2 regions of the Dietzia sp. B44 genome follow, and region 2 is predicted to be linked to the other one. Evidence: predicted binding sites of a transcription regulator. Region 2 holds the regulator's gene; the other holds the start of a gene.

Region 1 (15,056 bases), on a different contig from region 2:
CGCCATGGCCGACGCCGGCGTGGGATGGGACGACATCGACGCGGTGATCGTGGGCAAGGCCCCCGACCTGTTCGAGGGCGTGATGATGCCCGAGCTCATGATGGCCGACGCGCTCGGTGCCGTCGGAAAGCCGCTCCTGCGCGTCCACACCGCCGGCTCGGTCGGCGGCTCCACCGCCGTGGTGGCCGCATCGCACATCCAGTCCGGCCGCTACCGGCGCGTGCTGGCCGTGGCGTGGGAGAAGCAGTCCGAGTCCAACGCCATGTGGGCGCTCAGCCTGCCCGTGCCGTTCACGGCCCCCGTCGGGGCGGGTGCCGGCGGGTACTTCGCCCCTCACGTGCGCTCCTACATCCGCACCACCGGGGCCCCGGAGCACGTCGGCGCGATGGTGGCGGTCAAGGACCGGCTCAACGGGTCGATCAACCCCCACGCCCACCTCAAGCAGCCCGACCTCACCGTGGAGAAGGTGCTGCAGGGGCAGATGCTGTGGGACCCCATCCGGTTCGACGAGACCTGCCCGTCCTCCGACGGCGCGTGCGCGATCGTCCTCGGCGACGCCGAGGCGGCCGACGCGGTCGAGTCCACCGGCCGGAACGTCGCCTGGGTCCACGCCACCGCGCTGCGCACCGAGCCCGGGACCTACGCGTTCCGCAACTACCGCAACCCGCAGGCCGGCCGCGACGCCGCCGCCGCCCTGTGGGCCGAGGCCGGGATCACCAACCCGGCGGAGGAGATCGACGCGGCCGAGATCTACGTCCCCTTCTCCTGGTTCGAGCCCATGTGGCTGGAGAACCTCGGGTTCTGCGAGGAGGGCGAGGGCTGGCGCATGACCGAGTCCGGTGCCACCGCGCGCGACGGGTCCCTGCCCGTCAACCCGTCCGGCGGCGTGCTGTGCTCCAACCCGATCGGGGCATCCGGCATGCTGCGCTTCGCCGAGGCCGCCCGGCAGGTCATGGGCCGCGCCGACGAGCACCAGATCCCGGGGGCACGCAAGGCCCTCGGTCACGCCTACGGCGGCGGGTCCCAGTACTTCTCCATGTGGGTCGTGGGGACCGATCGACCGGAGCGTCACTCATGAGCAACCCGTACCTGGACGAGGACGGCGCGTACCGGCCACTCGAGATGAGCGACGCGGCACTGGCCAGTCCCGCCTTCGCCGCCGCACGCCGCTCGTGGGCTGCCACCAACGCCGGCGACCGCGATGCCTGGATCGCCGGCTGGAATCCCGAGGGCACCATCGAGGATCCCGTGGGTCCGTCGATGTTCGATGCCGAGGGCATCGGCCACACCGGCACGGAGAGGCTCCTGGAATTCTGGGAGAAGGCCGTGGCCACCCCGGATCACATCGAGTTCCGCTTCGACCGCGGGATCGCCGTGGGCGACGAACTGCTCTGCATCGGCACCATGCGCACCCATATGGGCGAGAACATCATGGAGATCGATATCGCCGTGGACTACCGCGTCGATCCCGACGGCCGTCTGGTGTCCCTTCGCGCCTTCTGGGAGCAGGACGTGGCCATGGCCTCGGGACTGCGGCCACTCACCGACGACGACAGGACCGCCATCGCCGGCGCCACCGGAAAGGGCAGGTAACCATGAACCGAGTAGTAGATGTCGAGTTCTCCGTCCCGGTCTCCTTCTCCCCCGTAGACCAGTACATCGAGATCGCCCGCGGCGCCGAGGCTGCCGGATTCGACCGCGTCGTGCTGCCCGACTCCCTGTTCCACCCGCGTCGGCAGGACAAGGACTATCCGTATACGCCTGACGGTTCGCGCATGTGGGACGAGGAGACCCAGTGGGTCGAGCCCCTGATCGCCTGCGCCGCCATGGGCGGGGCCACCTCGACCATCCGGTTCTCCCCGCAGGTGCTCAAGGTCGGGCCGCGCAACCCACTGCTGCTCACGAGGCAGGTGGCGTCCGTCGCCCTGCTGACCGGCAACCGGCTGGACCTGGGCGTGGGCATCGGCTGGGACCCCAACGAGTTCGAGTGGTGTGGCGCCCCGTTCTCCGGTCGCGGCAAGCGCGTCGACGAGTCGCTGGAGATCATGCGCCGCGGAATGGAGGGCGAGTGGTTCGACTTCCACGGCAAGCACTTCGACTTCGACGAGCTCATCTTCACCCCGGCCCCGTCCGAGCAGGTGCCTTTCTATGTGGGCGGCCACACGGAGATCGCGCTGAAGCGGGCCGCGCGCGTCGGCCAGGGCTGGACGAGCGCCATGATGGAGTTCGACGAGATCGTCACCACCGTCAAGCGTCTCGGCGAACTGCTCGAGGCCGACGGCCGCTCCCTCGCCGACCGCGGTGACGGCAAGCCGTTCGCCATCCAGGTGGTCTGCCTGGACAAGTTCGGCACGCGCGGCTTCACCGAGCTCGCCGAGGCCGGCGTCACGGACATCATCGTGATGCCGTGGATGGTCGAGGGCCACGGCTTCGATTGCTCAGCCGAGCAGAAGATCGAGTCGATCGCGAACTTCGGTCAGAAGTACGGCCTCCAGGGCTGACTGCTCGCCGTTCTCGCCCCGCCCGCGCCGGTTGCCCGGCCGAATTCTCAACACGAGGCCCGTCCCGCGCGATCCGCGGGGCGGGCCTCGTCGTCGTCCCCCACCCTCCCCCGCCACGCTCTACTTAGGGACGTCCACGCCCGCTTCCGTCATCGGGTTTTCGCAGCTAGAGGCGCTATTCACTATCGTGTCGGACCCGGTTGCTACTGTTCATCTATTCGAACACACGACCGATCAAGCGGCTGCGGAGGGGGCGGAAGCATGCCGGCAGCACCAGTGCAGAAGGCTGGCCCACAGGTACGGGCGCTCACTCTCGCGGCGCTCGACGCGCTCTACGCGGAGAACCGGGCCGCGGCCGCGAGACTTCGGGCATGCCGGAAGTTGTTTGAGCTGTGCGATGACGAACAACTCGACCGCGCGATCGCCGCAGGCTACGGCCCGGGCCTCGACGAGGAGCCGTCGTACGCGATCATCGACCCACTCCAGATCGCGTGCGCCGAGATCGTCGCCGCGTACGGCGTCCATCACCACCGCGCCAAGAAGTTGATCGCTCTCGCAAATGACCTCTCCGTGCGATTTCCCTCGCTGCTCGAAGCCATGGAGACAGGCCGTATAGATGAGCACACCGCCGAGATGCTCGCCCGTCACTTGCGGACGGTCGACGTGTCCGCCCTCGAGAGGGTTCAACGCGCAGTCGTTGACTGGCTGCTGGATGCTATCGACTCGGGTCGACGGCCCGGACGCGACGCGATCCTCAATGAGACCGACCGGATCATCCGCGAATACGATCCCGAGGGCGTGCTGTTGCGCCGTGCGCGGGCGTTCGCCGAACGGAACGTTCGGTTGCGCCGCAGCGAAGACGGGATGGCAGATCTGAACGCCCGCCTCTCCGCCCCCGACGCCCTGGCCATCTCCGAGGCCCTCAACGAGATCGCGCGGGAGCACAAACGGAGAAACCCCGGCGGCGCAGGTATGGGGCCGCTCAGGGCGGACGCGCTGGTCAACGCACTCCTCGGCCCGGCCGACAGCTCTACGTCTCCGGCCTCGACTCCGGCGGCGGCGGCGGCGGCGGCGGCGGGCGAGGCTGGCTCGACCGGGTCACTCATGGCGTCGATCCGGCCGAACATCACGGTGCTCGCGCCCCTTAGCCCGGACGGCGAACCCGAGGTCTATCTCCCCAGGGGAGGCCCCGCCACCATCGAAGCCCTCATCGCACTGCTATCCCGCAGCGTCGGCGCCACAATCGTTGTCCCCGACCCCGCGCCAGGGGCAGCCGACTCGGCCTCCCATGCCCGCCGCTACCGCCTCAGTCCGGAACTGGACCGCCGTATCCGCCTGCGCGACGGCACCTGCCGCCATCCCGGTTGTTCGGTTCCCGCGGACCACTGCGACATCGACCATTGCCGCCCCTTCAATCACTCCGACCCCAGCAATGGCGGGCTGAGCGTGGAAGCCAACCTCATGTGTCTGTGCCGGCAGCACCACCGGTTCAAAACCTTCCATGGCTGGAGGTACCGCCTGGACCGGGAGGGAACACTCACCGTCACCACCAACACCGGTCACATCATCACCACCGACCCCGCAGGGCCGTTGGCTCGATGGCGTCGAGATGTCGCCACCGAGACCGATCCCCCGCCTGACCCACCGCCCCACCCGCGACGGCGTCCGTGGCTCAGCCCGAAACCACAGGCCACTTACGGTCACAGACGCGAGAAAGATCTTGCCACCGAGCGAGAAGCCAACATCGCTGCCCGCTACGAGACACCGCTACCCCAGCCGGACTTCGAGCCACCGCCACCGTTCTGACCAATGGCGATAACCCGCGGCTACTTCGGGATGGCGTCCGTGATGTCGGCGAGACACTCGAGCAGCTCGCGGTGCGTGTCCTCGCTGGCCTCCAGGTGCATGAGATGGCCGGCGCGCGGAACGCTGCGGATCTGGCGGACGTCGTCGTGGTAGCGGCCGAGTTTCGTCAGCGGCTCGCGACCGTGGAACCCCTCGAGGTCCGGGTCGTGCTCGGAGTAGAGGAAGTAGTACGGCACCGGGTTGGTCTGGCGCTCGAACTCCTTGCGGGCGCGCCATGACACGTCCATCGCGCGGTACCACTGCAGTGGCCCCGCGAGCCCGGTGCGCGAGTACTCGGCGTCGTACACGTCCATCTCCTCCACAGACAGCCATCTCCACGGCAGCTGTGGCGACTCCGGAAGCGCGTCCATGTAGGTCGATCCCGGCGGGTGCTGCCAGACGTCCAGGTAGTGGTAGTCAGCGGACAGTGCCCAGAACACGCGGGTGAGGAAATCGCGCTCGTGGCCCGCGATGTCGGCCTCCGCGACCCCGGGTTGCGCGAAGTAGTGCAGGTGCAGGAAGTGCTTCTCGGCGATCATCGCCGAGCCCTCCAGGGGAGAGATCGATCCCGCGGTGCCCATGAAGGGGTTCTCCATCCCGATCACCGCGCGCACCCGGTCCGGCTCGAGATGGCACGTGTCGTAGACGACGCCCGCACCGAAGTCGAAGCCCACCAGGACCACCTTCTCGGGGCGCGGGAGCGCGTCGTCGATCACCGCGATCAGGTCGTCGACCACTTCCCGGGGCGCGTAGGCCTCGACGTCGGCCGGGGCATCGGAGCCGCCCATCCCCCGCAGGTCCGGCGCGATGACCCGCCAGCCGGCCTCCACGAGAACGGGGATCATCCGGTGCCAGGTGAACCAGAAGTGCGGAAAGCCGTGGACCAGCACGATCGTGCCGGGGCCGTCGGGGGAGCCGTCCGAGACGCGGGGTTCGGCGGCAACGTAGTGAAGCCTGACGCCGTCGCGCTCGACCTGGCGGTGCTCGAGGAAGGAGTCGTCGAGTATTCGTGGGTCGATCATGGTGTCACCCTGCCTGGTTCTCTCGTGGGTTCAGCGCGTTCTGGCAAAGCCCGCGATCACGACGACGGCCCCGGCGCCCCGCGGGCGCGGAGGGCCGGGGCCGTGGTCAGACCTGGACTGATCAGCCGATCAGGCGCGGACCGGGCACTTGAAGTCGACCTTGAAGTCCTGGATGGCGTTGAGCCATCCGGAACGGAGGCGGACCGGGTCGCCGAGTGCGGTGATGTCCGGCATGTGGTCGGCGATCGCGTTGAAAATGAGCTCGATCTGGAGCTTCGCCAGGTTGGCGCCGATGCAGTAGTGGGGGCCGTTGCCGCCGAACGTCAGGTGCGGGTTCGGATCGCGCAGGATATTGAACGTGAACGGGTCCTCGAACACGTCCTCGTCGAAGTTCGCGGAACCGTACATGATCGCGGCGCGGTCGCCCTTCTTCATGGTGACTCCCCCGATCTCCACGTCCTCGGTGGCGGTGCGCTGGAACGAGGAGATCGGCGAGGCCCATCGGAGGATCTCGTCGTACGCGGTCTCCGGGCGCTCAGACTTGAACAGCTCCCACTGCTCCGGGTTGTTCAGGAAGGCGATCATGCCGTGGGTTGTGGCGTTGCGGGTGGTCTCGTTTCCGGCCACCGCGAGCAGGACCACGAACCAACCGAACTCGTCCGCGGTGAGCTGCTCGCCGTCGAGGTCTGCCTGGACCAGCTTGGTCACCAGGTCGTCGCGTGGATCGACCTCGCGCTTGGCGGCGAGCTCCTGGGCGTAGTTGAGGACCATCGCGTTGGCCATCTGCGACTCCTCGACCTTGCCGGGGACGTCGTAGCTGGTCATCTGGTTGGACCACTCGAAGATCTGGTGGCGGTCCTCCATCGGGATACCGATGAGCTCGGCGATCGCCTGCAGTGGCAGCTCGGAGGCCACGTCGATGATGAAGTCGCCAGTGCCCTTTGCGCCGGCGGTCTCGACGATCTCCCGGGCCTTCTCCTTCAAGTTCTCGCGCATCTTCTCGATATTGCGCGGGGTGAAGCCCTTGGAGATGATGCGGCGGTACTTCTTGTGCTCGTCGCCGTCCTGGTTGATGAACAGCAGGCGGGTCAGCTCGACGATCTCGCGCTCCGTGCCCGGCGCGAAGCGCGGGATGGCGGTGTTCTCCCAGGTCGAGAAGACCTCGTTCGTGCGCCGGGAGATCTCCTTGACGTCCTCATGCTTGGTGACGACCCAGTAGCCGTCGTCGTCAAAACCATCGGCGCCGGGCTCGTTCGCACACCACCAGATCGGTTCGGTCCGCCGGAGGTGTTCCCACTCCGGGTGCGGGAGGCGCTTCTCGTAGAGCTCCGGGTCCGTGAAGTCGAACCCCTCGGGAATGGTGACTGGCTGCACTTGGTACTCCTTGGCCGCGTCGGATTGCGTCAGGTGCCCCCCACAGTCCCGGGATACTGCGTTCCCCTCCCCCGGGCTGTAATCTAGAACACGTTCCACGCACCATACTAGAACACGTTCACACCCGGCCAGGCTTTCCTCCGGCCGGATTCCCGGAAGGACACTCATGGGCAATCCCGTCATCGTCGAGGCTGTTCGAACCCCGATCGGCAAGGCCCGCGGCGCACTGTCGGGCCTCCATCCCGCACATCTGCTCGGCGCCTCCCAGAAAGAGGTCATCCGCCGGGCCGGCATCGACGCCTCCCTCGTGGAGCAGGTCGTCGGCGGCTGCGTGACGCAGGCGGGCGCGCAGGGCAACAACGTCACGCGCGGAGCATGGTTGGCCTCCGGACTGCCGTGGCAGACCGCGTGCACGACCATCGATTGCCAGTGCTCCTCCGCGCAGCAGGCCAACCACTTCATCGCCAACCTCATCCACGCCGGCGCCATGGACGTCGGTATCGCGTGTGGCGTGGAGTCGATGAGCTGGCTCTCGCTGCGCGCCGCCGTGGGTAACGGAGAGAACGGCATGCCGCGCCCGGACGACTGGGCCGTCGACCTCCCGGACCAATTCACCGCCGCCGACCGCATCGCCAATCGCCGCAGCATCAGCCGTGCCGACCTCGAGGAGCTGGGCGTCCGCTCGCAGGCCAATGCGAAGCGCGCGTGGGAGGAGGGCCGCTTCGATCGGGAAACCTTCGCCGTCGACGCCCCCGAGCGCCTCAAGGACGGCACCTACACCGGCGAGACGGTGACCGTCACCCGCGATCAGGGCCTGCGGGAGACCACCGCCGAGGCGCTCGCCGGCCTCAAGCCGGTCCTCGAGGGCGGCCTGCACACCGCCGGCACCTCGAGCCAGATGTCCGACGGCTCGGCCGCGGTCCTGCTCATGGACGAGGACGTGGCCAAGGCGCACGGCCTCAAGCCCCGCGCTCGCATCGCGCACCAGGCACTGGTCGGCGGCGAGCCCGAATACCACCTCGATGGCCCGGTCCAGGCCACGCAGCGCGTCCTCGACCGCTCCGGCATGTCGATCTCCGACTTCGATCTGTTCGAATGCAACGAGGCGTTCGCCTCCGTGCTCCTAAGCTGGGCGCAGGTGCATGGTCCGGACATGGACAAGGTCAACGTCAACGGGGGCGCCATCGCGATCGGCCACCCCGTCGGCAGTACCGGGTCGCGGCTCATCACCACCGCCCTGCACGAGCTCGAGCGCACGGACGGCGAGCGCGCCCTCATCACGATGTGCGCGGGAGGCGCCCAGGCCTCGGCCAGCATCATCGAGAGGATCTGACATGAGCAGCAACGTGATCGAAGCGGCGGCGGAGCGCCGGACGGAAGTCTTCGCGGCCATCGCCTCGGCCAACGGCACCGAGGACGCGGTCCAGGCGGTGTCCCACCTTCTGGCCGTGTCCGCGGACGAGGCGCGCGAGGTTCTGCGCGCCCCGCTGGAGTCGTTTATCGGAGCCACCACGGAGCACCCGGTCTCGGCCGGGCCGGCCGGGTTCGAGTTGCACCCGTTCCGGGATTCCGAGGACCACCGGTCGATCTACCACACCCGCTCCACCGACGCCTCGTCGGCGACGGGCGGCGAGTGGGACGAGAGCCGCACCGAGCAGGAGCGTCGCGACGGGCTGAGCCGCATCGAGTCGGAGTCGGCGATGTGGTTCGTCGCCATGGACACCGCGCGCGGCACCGCCGTCGGCCTGGTGTTCGGCGAGCAGATCAACGACGGCGACGTCGACGTGGCGATCTGGATCCACCCCGAGGAGCGCAAGAAGGGCTACGGCTTCCTCTCACTCAAGGAGAGCCGTCGCGAGCTCGCCGCGTTCTTCCCGGGCAAGCACGTGATCGTCCGCGCACCGCTGCCCAGCGGCAAGTGACGAGCACGCGGTGACGGACAGCCAACCGTCGGAGGGCGCATCCCGCCCCGAGACCGGCATCGACGACCCACGGCGTGGCGCGCCGTGGGTCGTCGGCGTCATCAAGGTCATGTCGCGGGTCAACACGTGGCTGTATCAGCGCACGGGCGGTCGGGTCGGTGGGAACTGGCGCGTGGGATCGGCGCTGCGGGCGCCGGTTCCGGTGTGTTTGTTGACGACGACGGGGCGAAAGTCGGGCCAGCCGAGAACTGTGCCGTTGCTCCATCTGCCCGAGGGCGATCGCGTTCTGTTGGTCGCCTCACAGGGCGGGCTCCCGTCGCACCCCCAGTGGTACCGCAACATCCTGGCGGAGCCTGCGGTCACCGTTCAGGTGGGCCGCCGGGTCAGATCCATGACGGCTCGGGAGGCCTCGCCCACCGAACGTGCGGAATTGTGGCCACGCCTGGTCGAGCGCTACGCGGACTTTGCTGAGTATCAGGCAAACACCAGCAGGGTCATCCCGGTAGTGATATGCGAACCCGCCTAACACCGCAGTCAGAGGCGTTTAGTTGCCCGGTCAACTTTGCCCACGTCAGGCACAGTGTCTCTCGTAAACTATGACTTGGGTCACTTGCCATAATTTAGATTGACAAAAGTTCACGTTCAGGGGATTCTCATGTGTCAGGTGACACAGTTGTCCAGTGAATTCGAGAGGATCCCCCGTTAATGAAGAACACCACCAGGGTCGCCGCGCTTGCCGCGACGACGGCCCTTGCCATGTCCAGCGCTGTCGGCGTTGCCAACGCGAATATCATTACCGACATCATTGGCGGCCTCACCGGCTCGAATATGCCTGAGGTCCCCGACTCGTCGACACTCACCATCCCCGGCTCCGCTGATCTCATTCCCGAGAGCATCATCCCCGACGGCTCCACTGAGGGCATCGGTCAGGGCTCTACCCAGGCCGGCGGTTCCGCCAACATCGGCGGTTCTGCCGGAACCATCGCCAATGGGATCTCCGATTCTCTCGGTGACACCAGCGGTTCCCTCCCCGCCGTCGCTGCGGGCAGTGGCGATCTGCTCGAAAATGGCGGCTCCCTGGGCGACACGCCCGGCGTCGTCGAGGGCTCGATCGAGACCATCACGGGCTCGGTCGACGGGGCCGACGGCTCCCTCAACTCCGTCCTCCGCGGCATCGGTGGCCTCCTCACCTCCGGCGGCTCCCTGTCCGACACCCCGGGGGTTGTCGAGGGGTCGATCTCAGAGGTCACAGGCTCGCTCACCGGCGCCAGTGGCTCGCTCGACGACTTCACCGAGTCCCTCACCGGTTCGATCGAGGGCGGCGGCTCGCTCACTTCGGTCCTCCGGGGCATCGGCGACCTGCTCAATACCGGCGGCTCCCTCTCGGGCGTCCTCGAGGCCACCGCAGGCTCTATTGAAACCGGCGGTTCGGCTGGCGACATCACCAGCAATCTCGGCGGCTCGCTCGACACCATCGGCGTCGGCATCTCGGACTCGCTCGGAGACGGCGGCTCGGCCGGCGACATCACGTCCGCCCTCGGTGGCTCCATCGAAGACGGTGGCTCCCTCGAGGCCATCACGAACGAGACCGCGGGCTCCATCGACGACGTCGCGGGTTCGGTCACCGATCCGACGGATGGCCTGCTCGGTTCGGTCACGGGCGGACTGCTCACCCAGGGGATCGCCGGCTCGCTCGGCGGCATGACCAACTCGGTTGCCGGCCCGGAGACCGGTCTGCTCGGCTCGATCACCGGCGAGGGTGGCTCGACCGGCCAGAGCTCCGACACGATCACCGGGTCGGTCAGTGACAGCACGGGCACCATCAACGGCTCCGTGGAGGAGCTCACCGGGGTCAACGGCTCGCTGACCGCGTTCACCGGTTCGCTGGAGAGCGGCTCGGACAACGGCACGGCGTCCCTGGCGAACGGCTCCCAGAACTCGGTTATGTCCACCAACATCGGCTCGACCGCCGGTCTGATGACCTCGCTCGATACCGCGGACAGCGTCGAGTCGAGCGTGGGCGGCGGCCTGCTGCCGATCCTGTCGGTGGGCGGCGCGCTCGCCCTCGGTGGCGCCGCGGTCGGCGCTGCCGCAGGCACCAACGTGCAGCTTCCGCCGCTGCCCGCAGTCCCGGGCTTCCCGCTGTGTGACCTGCCGCAGGCGCAGATCGACCAGCTCGCAGCACTGGGCTCGGTTGACGCCCAGAACTGCCCGCGCCCCTGATCTGATCAGGTCGCGCACAAGCGACGAGTAAACCCCGCACCTTCCCGGAAAGAAGGTGCGGGGTTTACTTATGTCCGGGTCCGGCGCCTCAGCGGGCGCCGTAGACAGGGACCGGGGCCGGCGACTCGGACAGCAGACGCGGGACCACGGAGCCGAGCTCGGCCGGGTCCCACTTGGCGCCCTTGTCCTGCGACGCGGCGCGCTGCCAACCGTCGCACAGGGTGACCTTGCCGCCCTCGACCTCGAACACGCGCCCGGAGACGTCGCCGGACTCCTCGGAGCCCAGCCACACCACGAGCGGCGAGACGTTTGCCGGGTCCATCACGTCGAACGAGCCGTCCTCGGGGGCGGCCATCTGCGCGGCCATGGCCTCGCCGGCCGAGGTGGTCATGCGGGTGCGGGCCGACGGCGCGATCGCGTTGGCGGTCACGCCGTATCCCTTCATCTCGGCGGCGGTCTGGATGGTCAGCAGGGCGATTCCGGCCTTGGCGGTGGCGTAATTGCCCTGGCCGACCGAGCCGAACAGTCCGGCACCCGAGGAGGTGTTGATGACGCGAGCGGTGCGCGGGCGGCCGGCCTTGGACTCGGCGCGCCAGTACTCGGCGGCGTGACGAAGCGGGGCGTAGTGGCCCTTGAGGTGCACGGTGGTGACCTTGTCCCACTCCTCCTCGGACATGCCGACGAGCATCTTGTCGCGCAGGAAGCCCGCGTTGTTGACCAGCACGTCGAGGCCGCCGAAGGTGTCGATGGCCTGCTGGATGAGCTCGCGCGCGCCGTCCCACGAGGAGATGTCGTTGCCGTTGATCACGGCCTCACCGCCGGCGGCCTTGATCTCGGCGACGACCTGCTCGGCGGGGTGCTCCCCCACGTCCTGGCCGTCGATGCCGGCGCCGAGGTCGTTGACGACGACCTTGGCACCCTCGGCGGCAAAGGCCAGGGCGTGCTCACGGCCGATGCCGCGGCCGGCGCCGGTGACGATGACGACGCGTCCGTCGCAGATTCCCATTGATTACTCCTTGATCGTGGTGACAGTGCGGGTGCGCAAGACCAGTGCAGGTACGCAGAGTCGGTTGAGGTGTGTGATGCCCGGTCGGGCTCAGTGCTTGTTCTCGGCGGTGGATGCCGAAAGGAACGCGGGCTTCTCGCCGCCGCCGTGGACGAGCAGCTCCGCGCCGGTGATGTACGCGGCGAGCGGCGAGGCGAGGAACGCGGCGGCGCGGCCCACGTCGGCGGGCTCGGCCATGCGCCCCATGGGGATGGTGGCGTCGACGGCGGCCACCCCGTCGGCGTCGCCGTAGTGCAATTCGGCCTGTTCGGTCTTGACCGGCCCCACCACGACGGAGTTCACGCGCACGGCCGGGGCCCACTCGACGGCGAGCGACTGGGTGAGCGAGTCGATGCCGGCCTTGGCGGCGCCGTAGGAGGCGGTGCCGGGCGAGGGCCGGTGGCCGGAGACGGAGGAGATGTTGACGATCGCGCCGCCGATCTGGCCGTCGGGCCCATCGGCGGACATGACCCGGTGGGCCTCCTGCGCGACGGTGAGTGCGGACAGCAGGTTGAGGGCGACGATCTTGGAGTGGAAGTTGGCGCTGGCGTCGGCGGCGAGGGCGAACGGGGCGCCGCCGGCGTTGTTGACCACCACGTCGAGGCGGCCGTGCTTGGCGACGATCTCGTCGACCATCGCGCGCACCGCCTCCGGGTCCCGGAGGTCGGCGGAGTGGAACTCGAGGTCCGCGACATCGGAACCGTCGTCCGCGGGTCGCCGCGCACAGGTGACGACGACGGCGCCGGCATCTCTGAAGACGCGACTGATTCCGGCGCCCACGCCCCGGACCCCTCCGGTAACGAGGACTACCTTGCCCGCCAGACCAAGATCGATGTTCGTCATGCGTGCTAGCCTACCAAGCAAGCGTTTGGTTAGTCACCGGACCGTTCCGAGACGAGCGGACGGTGGCGTGCGAAGGGAGCACCATGGGCATCAGCGTCGACAAGGGCGCAGACGGTATCGCGACCGTCACCGTCGACTATCCCCCCGTCAACGCCATCCCGTCCGCGGGCTGGTTCGAACTCGGCGAACAGATCCTCGCCGCCGGCCGGGACCCCGAGGTACACGTCGTGATCCTCCGGGCCGAGGGCCGGGGATTCAACGCGGGCGTCGACATCAAGGAGATGCAGGACTTCGAGGGCTTCGACCACCTGCTGGCCGCCAACCGCGGCTGCTACGTGGCCTTCAACGCCGTGTACGAGTGCGCGGTCCCCGTGATCGCCGCGGTGAACGGCTTCTGCGTGGGCGGCGGCATCGGACTGGTGGGCAACGCCGACTGCATCGTCGCCTCGGACGACGCGGTGTTCGGCCTGCCCGAGGTGGACCGTGGGGCGCTCGGCGCGGCCACGCACCTGGCGCGCATGGTGCCGCCGCACATGATGCGCACCCTGTACTTCACCTCGCGCAACGTCACGGCGCAGCAGCTCCACTCGTGGGGCACCGTCTACAACGTGGTCCCCCGCGACCAGCTGGTCGCCGCGGCACGCGACCTCGCCGAGACCATCGCGGCCAAGGACACGCGGGTCATCCGGGCGGCCAAGGAAGCCATCAACCACATCGATCCCATTGACGTGAAGTCCTCCTACCGGATGGAGCAGGGTTTCACGTTCGAACTCAACCTCGCCGGCGTGGCAGACGAGCACCGCGACGAGTTCGTCAAGACGGGCCTGAATCTGGACAAACGAGACAAGCGATCCGAGAGGACGGGCGAGAACAAGTGAGCAGCACCCCCACCCCGCGCGACAAGCGCTCCAGCCTGGACGAGGCCGTCTCACGCCTCTCCAGCGGCATGACGATCGGCATAGGCGGCTGGGGTTCCCGACGCAAGCCGATGGCCCTGGTACGCGCGATCCTCCGCCGCGAGGACCTCACCGACCTCACCGTCATCACCTACGGCGGCCCGGACCTCGGCCTGCTGTGCTCGGCCGGCAAGGTCTCCAAGGCCTACTACGGCTTCGTCACCCTGGACTCCGCCCCGTTCTACGACCCGTGGTTCGCCACGCGCCGCACCGAGGGGTCGATCATCTCCCGCGAGATGGACGAGGGCATGGTGCGCGCGGGCCTCACCGCCGCCGCGCAGCGCCTGCCGTTCCTGCCGACCCGCGCCGGCCTCGGCTCGGACGTCTTCCGGTTCTGGGGCGACGAGCTCAAGACCGTCGACTCGCCGTACCAGGTCGACGGCAAGACCGAGACCCTGGTCGCGATGCCCGCCCTACGCATGGATGCCGCGCTGATCCACCTGGACAAGGCGGACAAGCACGGCAACGCCGCGTTCACCGGCGCCGACGGGTACTTCGACGATCTCTACGCCATGGCCGCGGACACCGTCCTGCTCGAGACCGACGAGATCGTCGATTCCGCGGACGCCCTGATGAACGAGGTCGGCCCGCAGCGCATGCTGCTCAGCCGCATGTTCGTCGACACCGTCTCCGAGGCCCCGAACGGCGCCCACTTCACGTTCGCGGGTAACTACGGCCGCGACGAGGCGTTCCAGAAGCACTACGCCACCTCAGCCAAGGATGAGGATTCCTGGAAGTCGTTCGTCGACGAGTTCCTGTCCGGGTCCGAGGAGGACTACCAGAAGGCCGTCACCGCGTTCGCGGAGAAGGTCGCTGCCGAGAAGGCCGCCCAGAAGGGAGCCAAGTGATGTCCGACGTCACCACCGAGACCGCTACCACTCAGTCCATCAGCAGGGCCGAGTACTGCGCTGTCGCCTGCGCGGAGATCTTCGCCGGCGCCGGTGAGATCTTCGCCTCGCCGATGACCCCGATGGCCACCATCGGCGCGCGTCTGGCCCGGCTCACCACCGAGCCGGACCTGCTCATCACCGACGGCGAGTACCGATTCCTCGGCCAAACCCCGCCGCTGGGCAAGACCATCGACTTCGAGGGATACATCCCGTTCCCCCGCGTGTTCGACGTCCTGCAGGCCGGCACCCGCCACGTGGTGATGGGCGCCAACCAGATCGACCGCTTCGGCAACCAGAACCTCTCCGCGTTCGGTGACGACGTTCAGAAGCCCACCCGCCAGATGTTCGGCCTGCGCGGGGCGCCCGGCAACTCGATCAACCACGCCACCAGCTACTGGGTGGGCAAGCACTCCTCCCGGGTCTTCACGGCGAAGG
Region 2 (10,257 bases):
GTGATCGCCGGCGAGACCGGATCCGGGAAGACCACCCAGATCCCCAAGATCTGTCTGGAACTCGGCCGCGGCGTGCGCGGGATGATCGGCCACACCCAGCCCCGCAGGCTGGCGGCCCGGTCCGTCGCCGAGCGCATCGCCGAGGAACTGGGGGTGGAGACCGGCCGGCTGGTGGGGTCGGCCGTGCGCTTCGACGACCGTACCGGTGCCGACACCGCGGTCAAACTGATGACCGACGGGATACTGCTCGCCGAGATCCGACGGGACAGGCTGCTGCGCGCCTACGACACGATCATCATCGACGAGGCCCACGAACGCAGCCTCAACATCGACTTCCTGCTCGGCTACCTCCGGCAGATCCTGCCCCGGCGGCCGGACCTCAAACTCATCATCACCTCCGCCACGATCGACCCCGACCGCTTCGCCCGCCACTTCGCGGATCCGGCGGGCCATCCCGCCCCTGTCATCGAGGTCTCCGGTCGCACCTTCCCCGTGGAGATCCGGTACCGGCCGCTCCAGGTCGACCACGCGGACCGGACCATCGACCTCGACCCCCTGGACGCGCTCGCCGATGCGGTCGGCGAGCTCCTGGCCGAGGGTGACGGCGACGTACTCGTCTTCCTCTCCGGCGAACGCGAGATCCGCGACGCCGAGGAGGTGCTCCGGGGGCGGAAATTCAAGAGCACCGAGATCTTTCCGCTCTTCGCCCGACTCACCTCCGCCGAGCAGCAACGGGCCTTCCGTCAGCATTCGACCCGGCGCGTGGTCCTGTCGACCAACATCGCGGAGACCTCGGTGACGGTCCCGGGGATCCGCTACGTCGTGGACACCGGCCTCGCCCGGATCTCCCGCTATTCGACCCGCACCAAGGTCCAGAGGCTGCCGATCGAGCCGATCTCGCAGGCCTCCGCCGCACAGCGCGCCGGCCGCTGCGGCCGCGTCGCCGACGGCATCTGCATCCGTCTGTACTCGGAGGACGACTTCGACTCCCGGCCGGAGTTCACCGACCCGGAGATCCTGCGCACCAACCTGGCGTCGGTCATCCTGTCGATGGCCGATCTCGACCTGGGAGCCGTGGACGACTTCCCGTTCGTCGAACCACCCGACCGCAAGGCCGTCCGAGACGGCATGACGTTGCTCACCGAGCTCGGGGCGCTCCGGACCGACGACGACGAACGCCCGCACCTGGCCAGGGTGGGCCGCGACATGGCGTCCCTCCCCCTCGACCCGCGCCTGGCCCGGATGGTCGTGGAGGGCCACCGAAACGGCGCCCTGGGGGATGTCCTGGTCGTGGTCGCGGCCCTGACCGTGCAGGATGTCCGCGAGAGGCCCGCCGAGGAGCGCGACAAGGCGGACCAGCTCCACCGGCGCTTCGCCGACAAGTCCTCCGACTTCCTGGGCTACCTCAACCTGTGGCGCTACCTCACCGAACAGCGGCGCGAGCTCTCCGGCAGCGCGTTCCGGAAAATGTGCAAGGCCGAGTACCTGCACTGGTTGCGGATCCGCGAGTGGCAGGACCTCACCGCCCAGTTGACCAGCATGTGCCGCGAGCGGGGCTGGCATCCACCGTCCGGTCACGCCGCGGAGGACGACCTCCACAAGGCGATCCTCTCCGGACTGCTCACCAACGTCGGGATGAAGGACGAGGACACCAGGGAGTTCCGCGGCACCCGCGGTATCCGCTTCCAGGTGTTCCCCGGTTCCGATCTCGCCCGCAAGCCGCCGCGATGGATCATGGCCTCCGAGTTGGTCGAGACCTCCAGACTGTGGGCCCGGGACGTCGCGCGCATCGATCCGGTGTGGATCGAACAACTCGGGGGGCATCTCGTCCGCACCCAGTACTCAGAGCCGCACTGGTCCGACGCCCAGGGCGCGGCGATGGCCTACGAGAAGGTGCTGCTCCTGGGGCTGCCCGTGGTCGAGGCGCGTCGCATCCTCCTCTCCAGGGTCGACGCACCGCTCGCGCGGGAGATGCTCGTCCGGCACGGGATCGTCGAGGGACGATGGACCACCCGCATCCCGGTGATCATGGAGAACGCCGTGGCCGTGGAACAGGCGCGGGAGCTGGAGACCCGCAGTAGACGCCGCGACCTCGTCATCGACGACGACACCCTGGTCGGGTTCTACCTCGAGCGGCTCCCCGAGGACATCACCTCCGGCCGCCACCTGGAATCGTGGTGGCGTAAGCAGGGCCGGGAGGACCCGGATCGTCTGCGTCTTCGCCCCGAGCAGATCCGCACGTCGGACACCGCCCCGGCCGCCTCCGAGTTCCCGCCGATCTGGCGCCAGGGCGAGCGGGACTTCGAGCTCAGATACTCGTTCGACCCGGGGGTCGACTCCGACGGCATCACCGTGCGGGTCCCTCTCCCCCAGCTGTCCTCGGTCGCGACGTCCGGCTTCGAGTGGCTCGTCCCCGGCCTGCGCGAGGAGCTGTACACGGAGATGCTCCGGACGCTCCCCAAGTACCTGAGGCGTCTGTGTTCCCCGCCCGCCGAGTACGCGGCACTGCTGGCCGGTGACCTCGCCCCGCGGTCGGCACCGCTCCCCGTGGCGCTCGCCGCCGCGCTCTCGGCCCGCATAGGCACGACCGTCGAGCCCCGCGAGTTCCACCCGGAACAGCTCCCCGACCATCTCCGCATGCGTTTCGAGGTGGTCGACGGTGACGAGGTCGTCGCGGCCGGTACGGACCTGGGAGCACTACGCAGTCGGTTGGTGGACAAGGTCCGTGCCACGCTCAACTCCAGACTCGTCCCCGATGACGGACCTCATCGGGCGTGGACCGCGGACACGATCGGGGACCTGTCGCCCTCGATCACCGGCACGGTCGACGGTGTGGAGGTGACGGTCTACCCGGCCCTGCAGGTCCGCCCCGACGGCATCCACCGGATCGCCTGCGCCACAGAGACGGAACGTCGAGCCGCGCAGACGACAGCGGTACTGACCCTGATCTCAGCGGACCTGATCTCGGCGGCATCGATAGTCCGGGGTCGTCCGGTCGAGCAACGCCTCGCGCTCACCCAGTATCCCCACGAGGGTGCCGATGGACTGGTCTCGGACGCGGCGCTGGCGGCGTGCGGGCGGCTGATCGCCGGACGCAGAGGAGAGCCGGTACTCACCGTGCACGACTTCGACGAGGTGCGCGCGCGCGCCCGATCCGAGGCGCCGGCCGCCATCACGGCCTCGATCTCCGCCGCCCTTCCGGCGTTGGTCGCCGCGCAGTCGGTCTCCGCCCGGCTGGACCAGGTACCACGCGACCTCGCGGACGACGTCAGGCCCGCTCTGGACTTCCTCGTGGGAAAGGGATTCCTCGCCCGACACCCGGCGGAGGTCCTCCCGCAACTGGAACGCCACGTGAGGGCGATCGACCTCAGGCTGGACCTCGCGGAGAAGTCACCGTCGAGGTACCGGGAGCTCGCCGCCCGGTTGGAGAAGTCGGAGGCCACTGTCGCGGAGGCGACGGCGGCGCTCCGCCGACGACCGGGTGGGGCGCGGGCAGCCCGGGATCTCCGGTGGATGTTGGCCGAATACCGTGTCGGCCTCTTCGCGCAGTCTCTGGGTACCGCGCGCCCGGTCTCCGCCGAGAGGATCGAGAAGGCGGTCGCCGCCGCGCTCTCCCGGCGGAACGCGCGTTGAGCCCTCACACCGCCCGTACACAGGAACCGATCCCGGTGCGACGCGGAGAGGACCGGGACTAGTGAGCAGCGTGCCGTTCGCGAAGCGCGATGATCTCGCTCTCGAAATCCGCAGCGGAACTGAATTGTTTGTACACGGAGGCGAATCGCAGATACGCGACCTCGTCCAGATCTTGTAGAGGCCCCAGGATCGCCAGCCCGATCTCGTGAGCGGGGACCTCTGAGGCGCCGCCGGCCCGGACAGCGTCTTCGACCTGCTGCGCGAGCCGCCGGAGCGCGTCCTCGTCGACCGACCTCCCCTGGCACGCGCGTCGCACACCGCGGACCACTTTGTCGCGGCTGAAACGCTCCGTCACACCGTTGCGCTTGAGGACGGTCAACAACGGGGTCTCGAGGGTGGTGAACCGGTGTCCGCAGTCGGGGCACTCGCGCCGACGCCGGATCGCCTGCCCTTCGTCGACCGACCGCGAGTCGATCACCCGTGAGTCCTCGTGGTGACATATGGGGCAGTACATTCCAGCTTCGCCATTCGTCGACCTGGTCCGAACCGCTCCGCCGGCCGGAGCCGACGGCGGCGCGGGGGCGACGGGCCGCCGTCCCGGGTCCATTCTAGGAGGCGATACCGTGGGTCACGCGTAGGCGGGCCCGCCCAGGAGTGCCAATGCGAGCAGCATCAGGATTCCGAAGACGATTCCACAGGCCACCAGAGCCCACGTCGGCACATCGTCCACCACCGGCGCACTCGACCTCGCCTCGCTACCGCATGCCCTGACCCTTTCCGCGGACGCGGGGCGGACGAGCACTCGCCGTCCGGGCGCCACCGACCGCGTGGCCGTCTGGCGCCCCCGGTCGAGCGTGCGGATGACGGGACGGGCCCCGGCATCAGGGCGGGGACGCACCCTGGACGAAACGGGCCGGTCGTGATCGGTCACGCAGACCTCCGTCCAGGGCACGGAGGGACGCGATCGTGGCTGCATCTCCATAACGGTCATGAGAACTCCCAACTCGATACGGTGTGCGAACCTCATTCGCACGCCCGTGTGCCTTATTGTGCACATCTGTTCGAACCCGAACCTGCCTAGAGTTGTATCACGCGGGTCCGACAGAGTCGACATTCGTGGCGACATTTCTTCGAACACCTGTGTGGCGCTCACGTCCGACGGGCAGTAGGGTGTACACAGATAGCGACGTCGAACACCCATTCGCCGAAGGGACCCCCACATGCCCAAGCCCGACTTCGAGGCCCTGACGACCCGCCAGAAGAGCGTTCTGTTGCACATCCACGACACGGTCAAGGACCGGGGCTATCCCCCGAGCATCCGAGAGATCGGTGACGCCGTCGGTCTGCAGTCGACCTCCTCGGTGGCCCACCAGTTGCGGACGTTGGAGAAGAAGGGCTTCCTGACCCGTGATCCGCACAAGCCGCGGGCGGTCGACGTCCACGGCGTCCCGGGGCAGCGGTCCCGGGGTCGTCGCGCGCCCGCCCAGGAGGAGACGCGTCCCAGCGGGGCCGTGGAGCCCGTCTACGTCCCTGTCCTGGGGCGGATCGCGGCCGGCGGTCCGATCCTCGCCGAGCAGGCGGTGGAGGAGGTCTTCCCCCTCCCCTCCGACCTGGTGGGTTCCGGGGACCTGTTCATGCTCAGAGTGGTCGGCGAGTCGATGATCGACGCCGCGATCTGTGACGGGGACTACGTGGTGGTGCGCCGTCAGAACGTCGCGGACAACGGCGAGATCGTGGCGGCGATGATCGACGGGGAGGCCACGGTCAAGACTTTCCGCCGGGATTCGAGCGGGGTGTGGCTCCTGCCCCACAACCCGTCGTTCAGTCCGATTCCCGGGGAGCACGCGACGATCCTCGGAAAGGTCGTCACGGTCTTCCGCAAGCTCTGAACCGGCCGGAACCGGGTGTCGCCTGATCCGTCGACGGGGTCAGGCGACACCGTCACGGGATCCGGGGACCCGATACTCCCCGAGCTCTCCGGCCACGGAGGCCGGAAGCCGGACCACGATCCTCGTGCCGTCCTTCGTGTGATCCTCGTCCACCACGGCGCCCTCCGCGTGGACACGGGAGACCACATCACCCCGGGTGAACGGGATCTCGAGTGTGACCTCCGTGTCCCCGGAGGCGACCACCCGCATTATTCGGTCGAGGAGCTCGTCGAACCCCTCACCCGTCGCCGCCGAGACGAAGACCGCGTCCGGCAGGGCGTGGTGCAGTTCCGTCAACACCACCGGGTCAGCGACGTCGACCTTGTTGATCACCACGAGTTCGCGGGGCCTCTCGGCCTTCTGCTCTTCCACGACGTCGTTGATGACGGTGCGGACGGCCTCGATCTGGCGCAGGGGGAAGGCGTCCGATCCGTCGACGACGTGCAGGAGCAACTCGGAGTCCACGACCTCCTCCAACGTCGAGCGGAACGCCTCGACGAGCTGGGTCGGGAGGTGTCGGACGAATCCGACCGTATCTGTGAAGACCACGACCCGCCCGTCGGGGAGCTCGGCCCGCCGCGTGGTGGGGTCCAGCGTGGCGAACAGAGCGTTCTGGACCAGTACGCCCGCACCGGTCAAGCGGTTGAGCAGGCTCGACTTCCCGGCGTTGGTGTACCCGGCGATCGCGATCGACGGCACCGGGGTGGCGCGACGGCGATGCCGCTTGGTGTCCCGGGCCTGCTTCATGCCCTTGATCTCACGGCGCAGCCTCGCCGTGCGCTCCCTGATTCGGCGGCGGTCCGTCTCGATCTTGGTCTCACCGGGACCACGGAGTCCGACGCCTCCGTTGCTGCCCGCCCGGCCACCCGCCTGCCGGGAGAGTGCCTCACCCCAGCCACGCAGTCGCGGGAGCATGTACTCCATCTGCGCCAGCGACACCTGGGCCTTACCCTCACGGCTGGTCGCGTGTTGGGCGAAGATGTCGAGGATCAGCGCGGTGCGGTCGATCACCTTGACGTTGACGACCTTCTCGAGCGCGATGAGCTGACCCGGCGTGAGCTCGCCGTCGCAGATCACCGTGTCCGCCCCCGTCGCGGTGATCACGTCCTTCAGGGTCTTGGCCTTCCCCGAACCGATGTAGGTGGCGGGATCCGGCTTGTCGCGGCGCTGGATCAGCGCGTCGCAGACCTCGGAGCCTGCGGTCTCGGCGAGCTGTGCCAACTCGGCCATCGCGGCCTCCGCCTGGGCGGCGGTACCCTCGGTCCAGACCCCGACCAGCACGACCCGCTCGAGGCGGAGTTGGCGGTACTCGGCGTCGTTGACGTCCTGGAGTTCGGTCGACAACCCGACGACCCGGCGCAGCGAGGAGCGCTCCTCGAGCTGGAATTCTCCGACCGAAGGGTCATGGTCTCGTGTGGCCCGGTCAGGGGCGGTGTCATCGATAGTCATTCACCGGCATCATCTCACAATTCCGGTCGGGACGCCTCCGTGCGGCGCGCGGGTGGCGGTCGCCGGTACCGCCCCTCGGCGACGATCACGGACGGCCCCGTCAGAGTGGAACCCACGCCGGTCAGGGCCACCGCGACCTCTCCCCCGGGAACGGACACCACCACGTCACCGGTGGCCTCTCCGGCGTCGGCGAGGGCCGCGACGGCCGTGGCGACGATTCCGGTGCCGCAGGACATCGTCTCCCCGGATCCTCGCTCGTGGACGCGCATCGACACCCGACCGTCGGTGAGCGGGGTGGCGATCTCCACGTTGACGCCGGCGGGGAAGAAGCCGGTGTCGAACTCGGGCGCCTCGTGCACCGGCAGTTCGCGCAACCCGTCGGCCCCCAGGCCCGGGACCACGCACGCGAGGTGGGGGTTACCCATGTCGACGGCGAGTCCGGCGTACACCCGGCCACCGAGCTCCACGGACGAGACCCCGAGAAGCCGGGGCTCGCCCATGTCCACACGGACCACGGCCTGGTCACCGTCATGGATCAGAATATCGGCGGGCCGAGGACCGGATCGTGTGCCCACGGGGATCCTGCCGGCCCCGACCCTGCCGGTCGCCACCAGGGCGTGGGCGAACACCCTGACCCCGTTCCCGCACATCTCCGCGATCGATCCGTCTGCGTTCCGGTAGTCCATGAACCAGTCCGCGGCGTCGACGCCCTCCGGGAGGACGGCGAGGACACCCTGGTCGAACAGTGCACCCGCGGTGGCGATGCGCAGCACCCCGTCGGCGCCGAGGCCGGCCCGTCTGTCGCAGACGGCGCGCACCAGGTCCTCGTCGAGGTCCACCTCCGCGTGGTCGTCGGGCAGGACCACGAAGTCGTTGAGCGTTCCGTGCCCCTTGATAAAGGCGAGGCCGTCGAGAGTGGCGGTCGGGGGCGCGGGTGTCATGCCATCAGATCCTAGCTAATCCGACCGCCGTTCCACGCTGCGGAAAACCCGGATGATCCCTCGGCAGGGGGGCACTAGAGTCGGAGGCGAGAACGGTCCCTATGTGAGGAGAGCATCGATGTCCGAACGCATCACCGTCGGCGACGTCCAGGTCGACGAGGTCCTGTACGACTTCGTCAACACCCAGGCGATCCCGGGCACCGGGGTCGATCCCGACGCGTTCTGGGCGGGAGTCTCCGAGATCTTCACCGACCTAGCCCCGCGCAACCGCGAGCTGCTCGCCGTCCGCGACGACCTGCAGTCGAGGATCGACTCCTGGCACCACGAGAACCCCGCCCCGATCGACCCGGCCACCTACCGTGCGTTCCTGCAGGAGATCGGCTACCTGGTCCCGGAGCCGGACTCCGTTCAGGTCAGCACCCAGAACGTGGACGACGAGATCGCCACGGTCGCGGGCCCCCAGTTGGTCGTGCCGATCATGAACGCGCGTTTCGCGATCAACGCCGCCAACGCCCGGTGGGGTTCGTTGTACGACGCGCTCTACGGCACCGACGCGATCCCGGAGTCCGGCGGGGCCGAGCAGGGGTCCTCCTACAACAAGGTCCGCGGGGACCGCGTCATCGCCTGGGCCCGCGAGTTCCTCGACGACGCCGCGCCGCTCGACTCCGGCAGTCACGTCGGCACCACGGGTTACACCGTGGTGGACGGCCGACTGCAGGTGACACTCGCCGACGGGGCGACGACAGGCCTCGCCGATCCCGCACAGTTCGTCGGCTACCTGGGCGACGGCGCCGCCCCGACCTCGGTCCTCCTGCGCAACAACGGCCTGCACGTGGAGGTCCAGATCGACGCCGACTCACCGATCGGATCGACCGACTCCGCCGGCGTCAAGGACGTTGTCCTGGAGTCCGCCGTCTCCACCATCATGGACTTCGAGGACTCCGTCGCGGCCGTCGACGCCGAGGACAAGACCCACGGCTACCGCAACTGGCTGGGTCTGATGAAGGGCGACCTCTCCGAGGAGATCAGCAAGGGCGACAAGACCTTCACCCGCGTCCTCCACGACGACCGGGTCTTCACCGCGCCCGACGGATCCGGCGAGGTCCGGCTCCACGGCCGCTCGATGCTCTTCGTCCGCAATGTGGGGCATCTCATGACCACCCCCGCGGTCCTCGACGCGGAGGGGAACGAGTTGCCCGAGGGCATCCTCGACGCCCTGATCACCTCGCTGGCGGGCATGCACGGCATCGCGCCGGGCAACGAGCGCGGCAACAGCCGGACCGGGTCCATCTACATCGTCAAGCCCAAGCAGCACGGCCCGGCCGAGGTGGCCTTCACCACCGAGCTGTTCGGCCGGGTCGAGGCGCTCCTCGGTCTGCCGGAGAACACCCTCAAGGTGGGCATCATGGACGAGGAGCGGCGCACCTCGGTCAACCTCGCCGCCTGCATCGCCGAGGCCACCGATCGCGTCGTCTTCATCAACACCGGCTTCCTCGACCGGACCGGGGACGAGATCCACACCTCCATGGAGGCCGGCCCGATGATCCGCAAGGGTGAGATGAAGTCCGCCCGCTGGATGACCGCCTACGAGGACTTCAACGTCGACACCGGCCTGGCCTGCGGTCTGCGCGGTCGCGCGCAGATCGGGAAGGGCATGTGGGCCAAGACCGACCTCATGGCCGAGATGCTCGCCGAGAAGATCGGGCAGCCGAGGGCCGGCGCCAACACCGCGTGGGTGCCGTCGCCGACCGGCGCGACCCTCCACGCGACCCACTACCACCGGGTGAACGTGATGTCCCGACAGGAGGAACTCCTCGCCGGCGGACCGCGCGCGAGCGTCGACGACATCCTCAGCGTCCCCCTCGCGACCGACACGAACTGGACCGACGCCGAGAAGAAGGAGGAGGTCGACAACTCGTGCCAGACCATCCTCGGTTATGTCGTCCGGTGGGTCGAACAGGGCATCGGCGTCTCGAAGGTGCCGGACATCCACGACGTCAACCTGATGGAGGACCGCGCCACCCTGCGGATCTCCTCGCAGATGCTCGCCAACTGGATCCGTCACGACATCATCACGGCCGAGGACGTCGAGGACTCGTTGCGCCGGATGGCGGAGATCGTCGACCAGCAGAACGCCGGTGACGAGGCATACCGGAACATGGCGCCGGACTTCGACTCGTCGATCGCCTGGCAGGCCGCCCGCGAGCTCATCCTCGAGGGGACCGGGCAGCCCTCGGGCTACACCGAGCCGATCCTGCACCGTCGTCGCCGCGAGTTCAAGGCCGCCAACGGGCTGTAGAACGGCC

What was found. Region 2 encodes LexA, which represses DNA repair genes until DNA is damaged. Its sites were predicted from a motif close to CGAACANNTGTTCG; they were not measured.
Region 1: a site for LexA is predicted at 2,721-2,734, ahead of G6017_RS03915 (HNH endonuclease signature motif containing protein). Genes of this name have one in related genera too.

What each region holds. Positions count from the first base shown of each region.
Region 1 covers NZ_JAALEF010000090.1:1,850-16,905, reverse strand. The annotation lists gene G6017_RS03930 (thiolase family protein) at 1-1,078, shown strand, start outside; gene G6017_RS03925 (nuclear transport factor 2 family protein) at 1,075-1,593, shown strand; gene G6017_RS03920 (TIGR03619 family F420-dependent LLM class oxidoreductase) at 1,596-2,501, shown strand; gene G6017_RS03915 (HNH endonuclease signature motif containing protein) at 2,763-4,307, shown strand; gene G6017_RS03910 (alpha/beta fold hydrolase) at 4,328-5,368, opposite strand; gene G6017_RS03905 (cytochrome P450) at 5,498-6,742, opposite strand; gene G6017_RS03900 (steroid 3-ketoacyl-CoA thiolase) at 6,909-8,075, shown strand; gene G6017_RS03895 (GNAT family N-acetyltransferase) at 8,077-8,664, shown strand; gene G6017_RS03890 (nitroreductase family deazaflavin-dependent oxidoreductase) at 8,723-9,190, shown strand; gene G6017_RS03885 (beta strand repeat-containing protein) at 9,493-10,887, shown strand; gene G6017_RS03880 (SDR family oxidoreductase) at 10,976-11,893, opposite strand; gene G6017_RS03875 (SDR family oxidoreductase) at 11,984-12,775, opposite strand; gene G6017_RS03870 (enoyl-CoA hydratase family protein) at 12,859-13,653, shown strand; gene G6017_RS03865 (CoA-transferase) at 13,650-14,579, shown strand; gene G6017_RS03860 (CoA-transferase subunit beta) at 14,579-15,056, shown strand, end outside.
Region 2 covers NZ_JAALEF010000171.1:1,062-11,318, forward strand. The annotation lists gene hrpA (ATP-dependent RNA helicase HrpA) at 1-3,633, shown strand, start outside; gene nrdR (transcriptional regulator NrdR) at 3,692-4,147, opposite strand; gene lexA (transcriptional repressor LexA) at 4,854-5,522, shown strand; gene hflX (GTPase HflX) at 5,562-7,010, opposite strand; gene dapF (diaminopimelate epimerase) at 7,025-7,951, opposite strand; gene G6017_RS06660 (malate synthase G) at 8,070-10,250, shown strand.